Linked DNA regions of Chroococcidiopsis sp. TS-821. The main gene of each other region encodes a partner of the protein of the gene in region 2 in a complex. Links are inferred from orthologs where the notes say so. Each region holds a gene or a part of one and is shown on either strand. Other genes may lie near its edges.

What was found.
Region 1: the proteins of tsaD (region 2) and tsaE are in contact, whole or in part, in a crystal structure (PDB 6N9A), measured with the Thermotoga maritima proteins. The link is inferred for Chroococcidiopsis sp. TS-821 from one-to-one orthologs. Residues at the interface, in WP_004082750.1 of Thermotoga maritima: Cys10, Asp11, Arg49, His50, Leu82, Gly84, Gly135, Gly136, Glu154, Thr155, Leu156, Asp157, Asp158, Ser159, Glu162, Asp165, Lys166, Arg169, Leu170, Tyr175, Lys213, Thr214, Leu217, Tyr218, Gln221, Arg222, Asn324; in WP_004082108.1 of Thermotoga maritima: Leu37, Gly38, Lys46, Lys57, Val59, Lys60, Ser61, Thr63, Phe64, Thr65, Leu66, Met67, Val69, Pro71, Tyr82, Arg83, Leu84, Asp86, Asp88, Phe89, Asp93, Ile128, Asp130, Glu131, Arg134.

Annotation. Positions count from the first base shown.
Region 1 is NZ_MVDI01000001.1:1,574,563-1,579,668, reverse strand. Bases 694-3,683 are described here. They hold tsaE (tRNA (adenosine(37)-N6)-threonylcarbamoyltransferase complex ATPase subunit type 1 TsaE), read right to left. Parts: upstream 2,431-3,683; coding sequence 1,957-2,430; downstream 694-1,956. Other genes in these bases: yvcK (gluconeogenesis factor YvcK family protein), read right to left, coding at 3,134-3,683; B1A85_RS07155 (CRTAC1 family protein), read right to left, coding at 694-1,058. In the rest of the region: more of B1A85_RS07155, read right to left, coding at 1-693; more of yvcK, read right to left, coding at 3,684-4,522; crossover junction endodeoxyribonuclease RuvC, read left to right, coding at 4,783-5,106. UniProt on the Escherichia coli protein: Required for the formation of a threonylcarbamoyl group on adenosine at position 37 (t(6)A37) in tRNAs that read codons beginning with adenine.
Region 2 is NZ_MVDI01000002.1:563,893-568,840, forward strand. The notes cover bases 614-3,445. They hold tsaD (tRNA (adenosine(37)-N6)-threonylcarbamoyltransferase complex transferase subunit TsaD), read left to right. Parts: upstream 614-1,422; coding sequence 1,423-2,469; downstream 2,470-3,445. Other genes in these bases: B1A85_RS10190 (Photosystem I reaction center subunit IX), read right to left, coding at 614-676; B1A85_RS10195 (Photosystem I reaction center subunit III), read right to left, coding at 714-1,208; B1A85_RS10205 (alpha/beta fold hydrolase), read right to left, coding at 2,539-3,445. In the rest of the region: B1A85_RS10185 (photosystem I reaction center subunit XI), read right to left, coding at 1-199; more of B1A85_RS10190, read right to left, coding at 527-613; more of B1A85_RS10205, read right to left, coding at 3,446-3,468; B1A85_RS10210 (GNAT family N-acetyltransferase), read left to right, coding at 3,829-4,383; B1A85_RS10220 (Tic22 family protein), read left to right, coding at 4,890-4,948.

The sequences.
Region 1 (5,106 bases), on a different replicon or contig from region 2:
ATCTCTGTGACAATCTCTGTAACAGGTGTGGTACGGAAATCAAAGCTGACATTCCCACTTGTCTTAAAACTGACTCCCACCTCCCGTTGGAAGGCTAGTAACTTTGCTAAGGCTAACTTTGCATTTATTTGATGTACGCTAGGAACGCGAATGAGACGATTTCTGGGCAGAAACACATCTAGATAGGTGTCATTATTAAAGTCAGCAATGACAGCGTCGGAAACAAACTGATGAGCAGGTAATCTCCCAGTTATATCTCGAAAAGGAATTGTTGTTGAATCGTAGATCTTCTGCGGGTATCTAGATGGACTTTGAATGACGATATCCTGCTTACCATCGCCAGACACATCTGCAAGTTGGGCAAAGTCAGAGGCTTGGTTTGTTTGCAAGCCAACTTGTGCATTGGCATTTTGAAAAGCATTTGTCATTCTTCTAAACAAGGTACTAGGAGCTTTTCCGTCAGGTCGGATGTCATTTAACTGAAGAACATCCAAAAGTCCATCTTTGTTCCAGTCTAGCCATAGCGGGGCTCGACCTCTTCCTAATGGGAAATTTAAACCCCACTTAGTTGCTTGCTCCTGTAGCTTTCCTTGATGATTGACAAGGAAAAAATTGTTTTCTTGACCGTAGCCAGCTTGCGCTCCTGTGACGACAAATAAGTCAGGATCGCCGTCATTATCAAAATCACCCCAGGCTGAACCGTGAGAATCGCCTGTTACACCGCTTTTGGGCCAAACTTGCGAAATAATATCTTTAAATTTACCGCCACCCATGTTGAGATAAAGACGAGGAAATTTTGCTCCTTTGGGACGATCTGAGCTTCTGTAGCCGTGCGGTGTAATCCATAGATCGGGCTTACCGTCGCTGTTGTAATCTAACCAAGCAACACCATGAGTTTCGTCTTGGGATGACACTATTCCAGCATTTGCGGTGGCTTCTTGGAACTTAATTGTGGAAGCTTGACTAGTAAAACTTAAACTAACTTTAGTCGTAAAACTAAAAACGAGTGTCGCTATGCCAAAACATAATAGTATTTTTAGCCGTTTATGAAGTCGCACATGCACCCCCTTCTGCTGAACTTGACAGCAGCTCTATGTGGTGATAGAAATGAGAGAGTACTTGGTGCAGAGAATGATTTCTCTGAGCAAGAGTTCGGTTTGGGGATCATCTATCAAACTAGATGACCATATGCATCGTTGCTATAGAATGAACAGCAGGTTATAGATAGCGAAGTTAAAAGCTGTTGGCAAGGGTGAAGAATTGTTAGGTTGTTAGTAGCTAAAGAGAGCAAAATCTAAAATCAGAGGTAAAATAGACAGATGTATAGCTACACCATATAGATTTACCTCAAAAGAAGTAAGTTAGAATTTGCGCTTTTTTATAACTTTAAAAAGCGTGAAATGGAAAATATATTGATAGAAGTATGACTAAAATTGGGTCTGATGCAGATCTAACTAGCTAGATAGATTAGTAGTAACATCTCCTTTCCATTATGTTAATTTAGATAGGCTGGTAAGTTAATACAGTAAAGTTACGCTCAGTTCAGTAATTTTGCCTTAGTTTTATTCAATAAAACAAGGAAATCTGTACCCTGAGTGAAGGTATAAGAGTATAAGTGCTATGCGTGAACTTCATCGCTAATCACTGTTTAATGAGCGATATACAAGGTCATAAAGCCTAGGTATTTCAGACTAATAATATATCAGTCAAAATCCCTTGGTTAACTTGTAAAAGTATGTATAAGAGATAGAAATATAAATTCTACCTATATATTCCTTTTAAACTACTTTCAAAGGTAAGAGCAACAACCTAAATATAACTTTACAAAAACTTTATTATAGATAGATTGAGCAGCTTTCTTTACATTGAAAGTAAATTATTTGTATCTATCAAAAGACAGAAATAACTAATATTTAGTACAGAATTATCGATCGCAAACGCAAGGAAAACATTGCTTCAGGTTGTGAAATTTTCTAAAAAATCGAGTTGAATGCCTACCGCAGATACGTCTACTTGACGACCATGAGTGTTATGGTGGCTAAAGCGGATATTAATATAACTCGATGGTAGATATGGCAAGCGTTCTGCCCATTCAATTGCTGTAATACCTAACTCTACATCGATACCTTCCCAGTAAGCTTCTGGGTATAATGCAGCAACTGACTCTGGTTCTAAACGATATAGATCTAAGTGATAAAGTGGCAAGCGCCCTTCTCTATACTCATTGATTAAAGTAAATGTAGGGCTAACAATTTGCTCCTTAATTCCTAGCCCGCTACCAATTCCTTGAACTAATGTAGTTTTACCACTTCCTAAATCCCCTTGTAATAACAACACACTACCTGCATTCAAAGTTTGCCCTAAAAATTTACCTAAGCGCAGCGTTGCTTGTGGATCTACAAGCAAAGTACGAATTTGTCTTTTATTCATAATCTAAATCTGAGTCTTGAGCTAACAGTTTGAAATCATAATTTATTGATCTGCCTCTGCAAGTTAACTTCCTAAAATAAAGCTATTATTCTTTGAGTTAACTGTAAAAAACTCATTTTAAATATTACTGAATATAGTGTAACTGATTTAATATGATTTTTATGAAATTGAGAGGGCAAACCTTTTAAAAATAATTAATTCGTCTTTAGTAAGTGTACTTAAATCTGTTAAATAGAAAAGTAATTTTTAAGTTATAATTTTTAACAATCGCTCACTTTAAATGAACTATAATTCTCAACGTTTGCAAAAGTTGAATGGCATTCTTAAAAGTAAATTGCGATGAATAACTTAGAAATATTAAGCTGCAGCTATCCTCTAATTTCTTACTAACTATGAAGGAGCGTAGTAGCCGAGCCATTGTGCGTACGAAGTTTTCGTTATAAAATTTTCTATGACTAGGAAGCTAGAACAAAAATAATAATTTTTCATCAAACAAATCAAAAATCGCTATTACAATTTGAGAAATATAAAATGGATTTTTTATTCAGCGCATGTCATATTATACTGAGATTACCAGCAATTTGAACTGCATAGATACATGCAAAGTAATTGTAGAAATTTTTAAAAGAATAAAATTACACTTACTTTGGCAAGAAGCGCGACTGTATTAGTTTGTCCAAGACATCCTAGAAAATAATCTTACTTATGTGCGAGCGCGACCATACCAGCGTAAGAGCACTTGTGCTAATGCCCGAGGATTATGCCGCACTAGTCCAGTTTCTTCATCTTCATCGATCACGTTGGCTAAAATAATCCGTCGTCCTAAGCGAGCAACAACTTCGCGATCTAGAAATACAGGATGCGAATTTTCTTGTGCATAGCGCCTCAGGCTTTTTTCTGAGGGAGTTCGTCGATGAACCAGGACAGCACTAAATAATTTTTGTCCGCACGCAGCGTCGATCGCGCGAATATGATCCGAGACAGTATAACCTTGGGTTTCACCTGGTTGTGTCATGACGTTACAAACGTAGATACAAGGAATTGGCGGGGTTTTACCTCCTTTACAGCGGGCGGCGATCGCGTTGGCAATTTCTGGTACTAGTAAATTCGGAATAACGCTTGTATAGAGACTTCCAGGACCAATGATAATGTAGTCAGCTTCATGAATCGCTTGTAGTGCTTTGGGTAGTGCGGGAGGTTCGGCGGGAGTACAGCCGATTTTGAGGATACAGCCGCCTGCTTTGGTAATATTAGATTCACCTTCAATACGACGACCATCAGCTAATTCTGCCCACAAGCGCACATCACTGAGCGTTGCGGGAAAAACTTGTCCGCGAATTGCGAGAACTTGCGAACTTGCGGCGATCGCCCGTTCTAAATCACCAGTAATTTCACTCATTGCGGTGAGGAATAAATTCCCAAAACTATGCCCAACTAAACCATCACCAGCTCGGAAGCGGTACTGAAAAAGCTCAGTCAATAATTTTTCCTCGGAGGCGAGGGCGGCTAAACAGTTGCGAATATCGCCTGGGGGAAGAACCCCTATTTCGCGCCGCAGCCGTCCTGAAGACCCGCCATCGTCTGCTACAGTGACAATGGCAGTGATGTTCGCGCTATACGCCTTGAGTCCGCGCAGCAACGTTGATAAACCTGTCCCACCGCCAATGGCGACAATTTTAGGTCCGCGATGCAAGCGGCGGTGTGTTAAGAGTACATCGATCAGTTCTTCATCGCCACCTTCTGGTCGTAATACCTCAGTAATTGAGCCGACGGTGCGGGTTTGTCCCCAGAAGATCAACAATGCGCCCAGAAGCAATACCAAAGGACCGCTAATATAATTAGGAACAAAATTCGCGATCGTGCCGACAATGTCCTGGATTAATTGCAATGCATGAAAAATTGGCGTTAATTTGACCCAGATTGCCAAACCTAAGCCAACTAACACCACTCCGCCAGCGCTTAACAGTAACCAGCGTTTGACAAATATCCCAGGAGCTAACCATTTGAACCACTGTCCAACTCGATGGGGAGCGCGATGGAGCGATTCCTGCTTGATACTTCGTAAGGATTTTTTAAAAGGAGCAAATCGCATATGCAACTTTTTAGCAGGGAGATACCAAAATGTATACCAAACCCTTGTTACTTTAGTAGGTGATCTAACTGTGTCTAGTAGCTTGACTAAGTGAATTTATAGCCTTAATTCCGATTGGAGATTGCATAATTTTATGTATTTTCATGTAATATCGCTGAAATTCAACGTATTTGACTAGAACTTTACGATCAAAGTTGCATCTACTTTTACACAAGTTGGGTACGAGGTGTTAGTGACAACTTGGCGATTGAGAAATCAATATGGAAAAGCGAATTTTGGGAATCGATCCTGGTCTAGCGATTTTGGGATTCGGTACAATTAGGGCAACGCAGCGGGATTTCAATTCTGCTGGGGCGATCGCTTCCCAAGCTGCTAACGCAGAAGTTATTACCAAACCAGAATTAACATTACTTGATTTTGGTGTGATTCAAACTTCAGCCGATATCGAGATGGGGAAAAGACTGTGCACGATTTACGAAGACTTAAATGTCTTGCTCGAACAGTCGCAACCTAACCTAGTTGCAATTGAAAAGCTCTTTTTCTATAAGATGGGCAATACGATTTCTGTAGCTCAGGCGCGTGGC
Region 2 (4,948 bases):
CTACTTCTAGCCCGCGTCGTAACGGAGTGATCCCTGGGCGATATGCTGGCAGGTTATTGATAAACCACTTAACTAAAGAAGAGTTATTAATTGGCGTTTCCAGATTACCAATTTGAGGATCTCGTCTGGAAGGATAAACAACTTCCTGATTTCGCGGATCGCTAGGACGATTTTTAGATGCATCTATTGCTTGCGCCATATTTATGTCAGATCTCAATAAGGTAGTGGCACTATTTTATGGGAATAAACGACCTTAGTTTTCATACTTTGGTCTTAAATTTAGAAAAATTAATTAAGCAATGATGAGTCAAAAAAATGACAAAGACTCGCTCGAAACGAGCAAGCGCTATACCATTTTCATGTAAAGATATAGCGCCTTGGCAACTGAAAAGTGAATTCTTTAAAAAGCAACTCAGAATCTACAGGCAATAGATAGAGTTTTAGACTTTAAAAAGTAGTGTTCGTCTCGTAAGTCTTGTAAAAACTTTTTTGAAGAGACAAACACTTTGATATTAGCCATACTAATTTATGGCAGCGGGTGGAAAAGAAGATCGGGATACAGATAATTAAAGACAATTAACAGAACCGCAGTAAAACTTAGCCAGGCAAAAAGTAATACTGGTCCTAAAGAAAGATAGCGTAGCAAATAATTTTGGTTGTCGCCTTTCTTTTGCATGAACTCAGTCTCCAAAAACAAATTAATTCAAATCAAACTAGCGTGGAGAAACTGGAATTTCGTCATCTTTAGCAACTAATTCCCCAGAAAGCAATTCTTTAACAGCTGCGAGTGGCCAAGTGAAGCCAGATAGCATGAGTGGCAGCGCTGTTGGTACGTCAATAATGACTTCTCGCAGTTCTGTATTGTCGCGCTTCTTAATTTCTTGGAGATAGGCACGTCCTACCCAGCCAATCCAACCAGCAATATAGAGAAAAAGAATGCTAGGAATCAGGAAGTCACCCGCATGATTGAGACGACCATCTACAATTAAGTGAGGTAAACCCTCTGGACCGCATAATTCTTGCGCATAACGCTCAAAGCGCTTTTGACCTGAATTAGGATCGGCAGTCGTATTTCGGGCAGAAGCAGCTCTTTGAATAAATTCTGGAGATTCACTACAAGGCACAAGCCCTGCACCAACGGCTAACGCCTGCGGCGCAAAACTAAACCATAAACTGATGACAAGGACTAGAGCAAACAATCGTCGCATGGAATTGTTTCCCTTTATTACAAAACCTAAATTTTGTTGTACGATAAACAGCTTGAACAAGCGTTCGCAAGCTCATATGGAAGCAATCATACTCTTGCGTGTGAACCTAGTAAAGTTTGCGGTGAATAAAGTTTAAGCTACTTAATATAGTCGGATAAATTCGCTTGTCACTATTTAGATATTGATTCGTACTTAAAATGCCCGTTTCAGAATTATGTCAACTGTTTTAGCGATAGAAACTAGCTGCGACGAAACAGCAGTTGCGATTGTTAAAAATCGTCAAGTTTATAGTAGTATTATTAACTCACAAATTGCGATTCACCGCCAATATGGTGGAGTTGTTCCAGAAGTCGCTTCGCGCCAGCATTTAGAGATTATTAATCATGGAATTGAGCTGGCTTTGACGCAGGCAAATCTCGCGTGGCAAGACATCGATGGCATTGCTGCGACTTGTGCACCAGGGCTTGTCGGAGCTTTATTAGTAGGAGTCACTGCCGCAAAAACGCTAGCGATCGTGCAGCAAAAACCATTTATCGGCGTGCATCACCTCGAAGGTCACATTTACGCAAATTATTTGAGCGAACCGAGTTTAGAGCCGCCATTTTTGAGTTTGCTCGTTTCTGGCGGTCATACGAGCTTAATTTATGTCAAAGATTGTGGCGCGTACGAGACTTTAGGCGAAACCCGCGATGATGCAGCAGGAGAAGCTTTTGATAAAGTAGCGCGATTACTCAAACTCGGTTATCCTGGCGGTCCAGTCATAGATAAACTAGCGCAATCAGGCAACGCGCAAGCTTTTGCTTTACCGGAAGGCAACGTTTCGCAACCAAATGGCGGGTATCATCCGTATGATTCCAGCTTTAGTGGGTTAAAAACTGCTGTTTTGCGGCTAGTACAGCAACTCGAAAAAGAAACACAACTACCAGTCGAAGACGTCGCCGCCAGTTTTCAAGCGAGTGTTGCGCGATCGCTCACCAAACGCGCGATCGCCTGTGCGCGAGATTACGGTCTGAACACCATAGCTGTTGGTGGTGGCGTTGCGGCAAATAGCGGTTTAAGACATCATCTAACAACTGCGGCGAGGGAGCACAACTTGCGCGTTTTATTTCCTCCACTCAAATTTTGCACCGATAATGCAGCGATGATTGGTTGCGCAGCGGCAGATCACCTCGACCGCGGTCACACTTCCCCGCTCGCGCTTGGCGTTCAATCTCGCTTAGCGCTGACTGATGTGATGCAGTTATATCAACAGAGAAACTAAGAGCGGGTCGCTAGTGACTTGTGGGATAGGAGAGAAATAACCCACTTCCTTGCCTACTCTCTGCGTTCCTTAACTGTAGCTGTGCTGCGCTAAAAGCAGGCGAATTTGATTAGCAACAGTTTGCGGGTGTTCGATCATTGCTAAATGTCCGCAATGAGGAATTTCTAGGACATTATTGCCACAAGCTTCAAATAGCGGATGAAAGCTTGCTAAATGCCGGACATACTTAGGTTCCATTATTTGATCTTTGTCGCCCGTAATAAAATACACGGGTTGCTGAAGTTGAGAGACAATTTTTGGCAAAAGATTTATTTCCGTTTCAGTTGTCGAATCCAAAAGAGTTCCCAAGGCAGCTTCCGGATGGGCAACAACAAAATCAATCAGCCGCTGACGCCCCCAAGCAGGTGCGATCGCCTGCGCCACGTTAGCGCGTGTAAAGAGTAAATCTAGCAGTGGTAAATAGCACAACCAACGCGGACGATATTTAATTAATCTTGAGCCCCAGCTACGAAACTGCTCAAAAGCCTCTTTGAGATAAATACCGCCGCCCGCATTAATACAGATAACTCCCTTAACGCGGTCAGGCATTTGCTCGGCTGCCCACAACGCAATACTACCACCCAACGAATGACCAATGAGCCAAGTACTTGTAATATTGAGTTTTTCTAAGAGAATCATTAAATCTTGCGCATAAGCAGCAGCAGTGTAGCGCGATGCAGAATGTTGTTGAACCGCCGCAGCGCCTACCGAAGCAGGAACCAAACTCGAAACATTCTTTGAGGATGGCAACTCGCGGTTTCCTTGACTCAATTGAGACTGACCAAAACCACGCAGATCGTAGGCAAGACACTGGAAGTCTGGAGACAACTGTTTGATAATAGGCTGCCAGTATCCACGGCTTAATAGCCAACCGTGGATAAAGACTAAAGCATGAGCACCTGCAGTGGGAGTCGTTAGCTCGTAGGCGTGGGGGACTCCTAGAATTTCAATGGTTGCCATGCTTATATCCTATCCTGAACGTTCCTCACTCAACTTGAGATTTCGATAAAAAAGAGTTGTCGATTTGATATAGCTTTCCTAATTTTTCACAAACTTAGCGATGAAAGGATGTTGCGCGCGAAACCTCTCCTAAACTGAATTCAGCTTTTTAGTGAAAAATGCTACATTTGGGAATAGCTAGTTTGTGACACAATACATGGATTCTGCTGAACTCGCTTAGGCACACTTGTATTCACCAGTAATCGCGCTGAATGAATGAATTTGAGAGTACCACACAAGTGAGTTAACACAATAAATCGTAAAGTGTCAGACTAGTTTATGCACTCGTAATCATAATTTATCTACCCGAACCACGCTGGCATGGGTTTTTGGAAAAGCTGGTTTAGCGGTTCTGAGTTAACCGCAGGCACCAAAACGACCGTAAATGAGGAGTACGCAATTGAAATGGCAAATGGCTCCTCTTCAAGTAGCGATCGCCTAGAAAAATCAGGCGAAGGCGATCGCATAGTTTTTAGTAGCGAACGTGAAATTGACTTGTACGAACTAGAAGAACTATGTGACGCGGTAGGTTGGTCGCGTCGTCCGTTGCGCAAGGTAAAAAAAGCCATACAGCATAGTTTCTTGGTTGCGTCAATGTGGGAAGTTCGCGGAACTCAACGAAGACTCATCGGTTTTGCGCGGGCGACTTCAGACCATGCCTTTAATGCAACGATATGGGACGTTGTTGTACACCCTTCCTTTCAAGGTAAAGGTTTGGGTAAGGCATTAATGAAATACATGATTAAAAAACTGAGAAGTGAAGACATCAGCAATATCACATTATTTGCCGACCCTCATGTTGTGGATTTTTACCGAGGTTTAGGTTTCATGTCCGATCCTGAGGGTATCAAAGGCATGTTTTGGTATCCCAACTAGCCAAGACGAAATTAACTCAGAGTTTTCTTTTCTGCGACACACTTTGCTATGCTATACTAGCAACGATGCAATTTAAAGCAACGGGATGTAGCGCAGCTTGGTAGCGCGCCTGCTTTGGGAGCAGGATGTCGCAGGTTCAAATCCTGTCATCCCGATAGTTAAACAGGGAAATCACTCATTTATTCAATGTTCGCGTGCCATCAGCGCAATAGCAACCGTGATAGTTATTAGAAAAGTTAATATTAACGCCTGAAATAGTCGTAGTCAGCAAATTATCAAATATCAATTGCCAATTAAAAATAAAAGCAATCGACGATAAACCTTACAATAGCTTGGTGCGGAACGATCTCACTGTATATAACGTCAGGCTTGGTTGTTATCAGTTAATTACTGACAACGCCAGCAAAGTGCTTGCCAAAGCGCTAACATAACAAAAATTACAACAGCGCGTTTACAAATTAGATACTTTGTCATACTCTAGTGGGCTATTGATGCCAGGAGCAGTTATGAAATCAATTTTTCGTTGGGGCGCAACTGTAGGAATATTAGGCAGCGCCGTTATGAG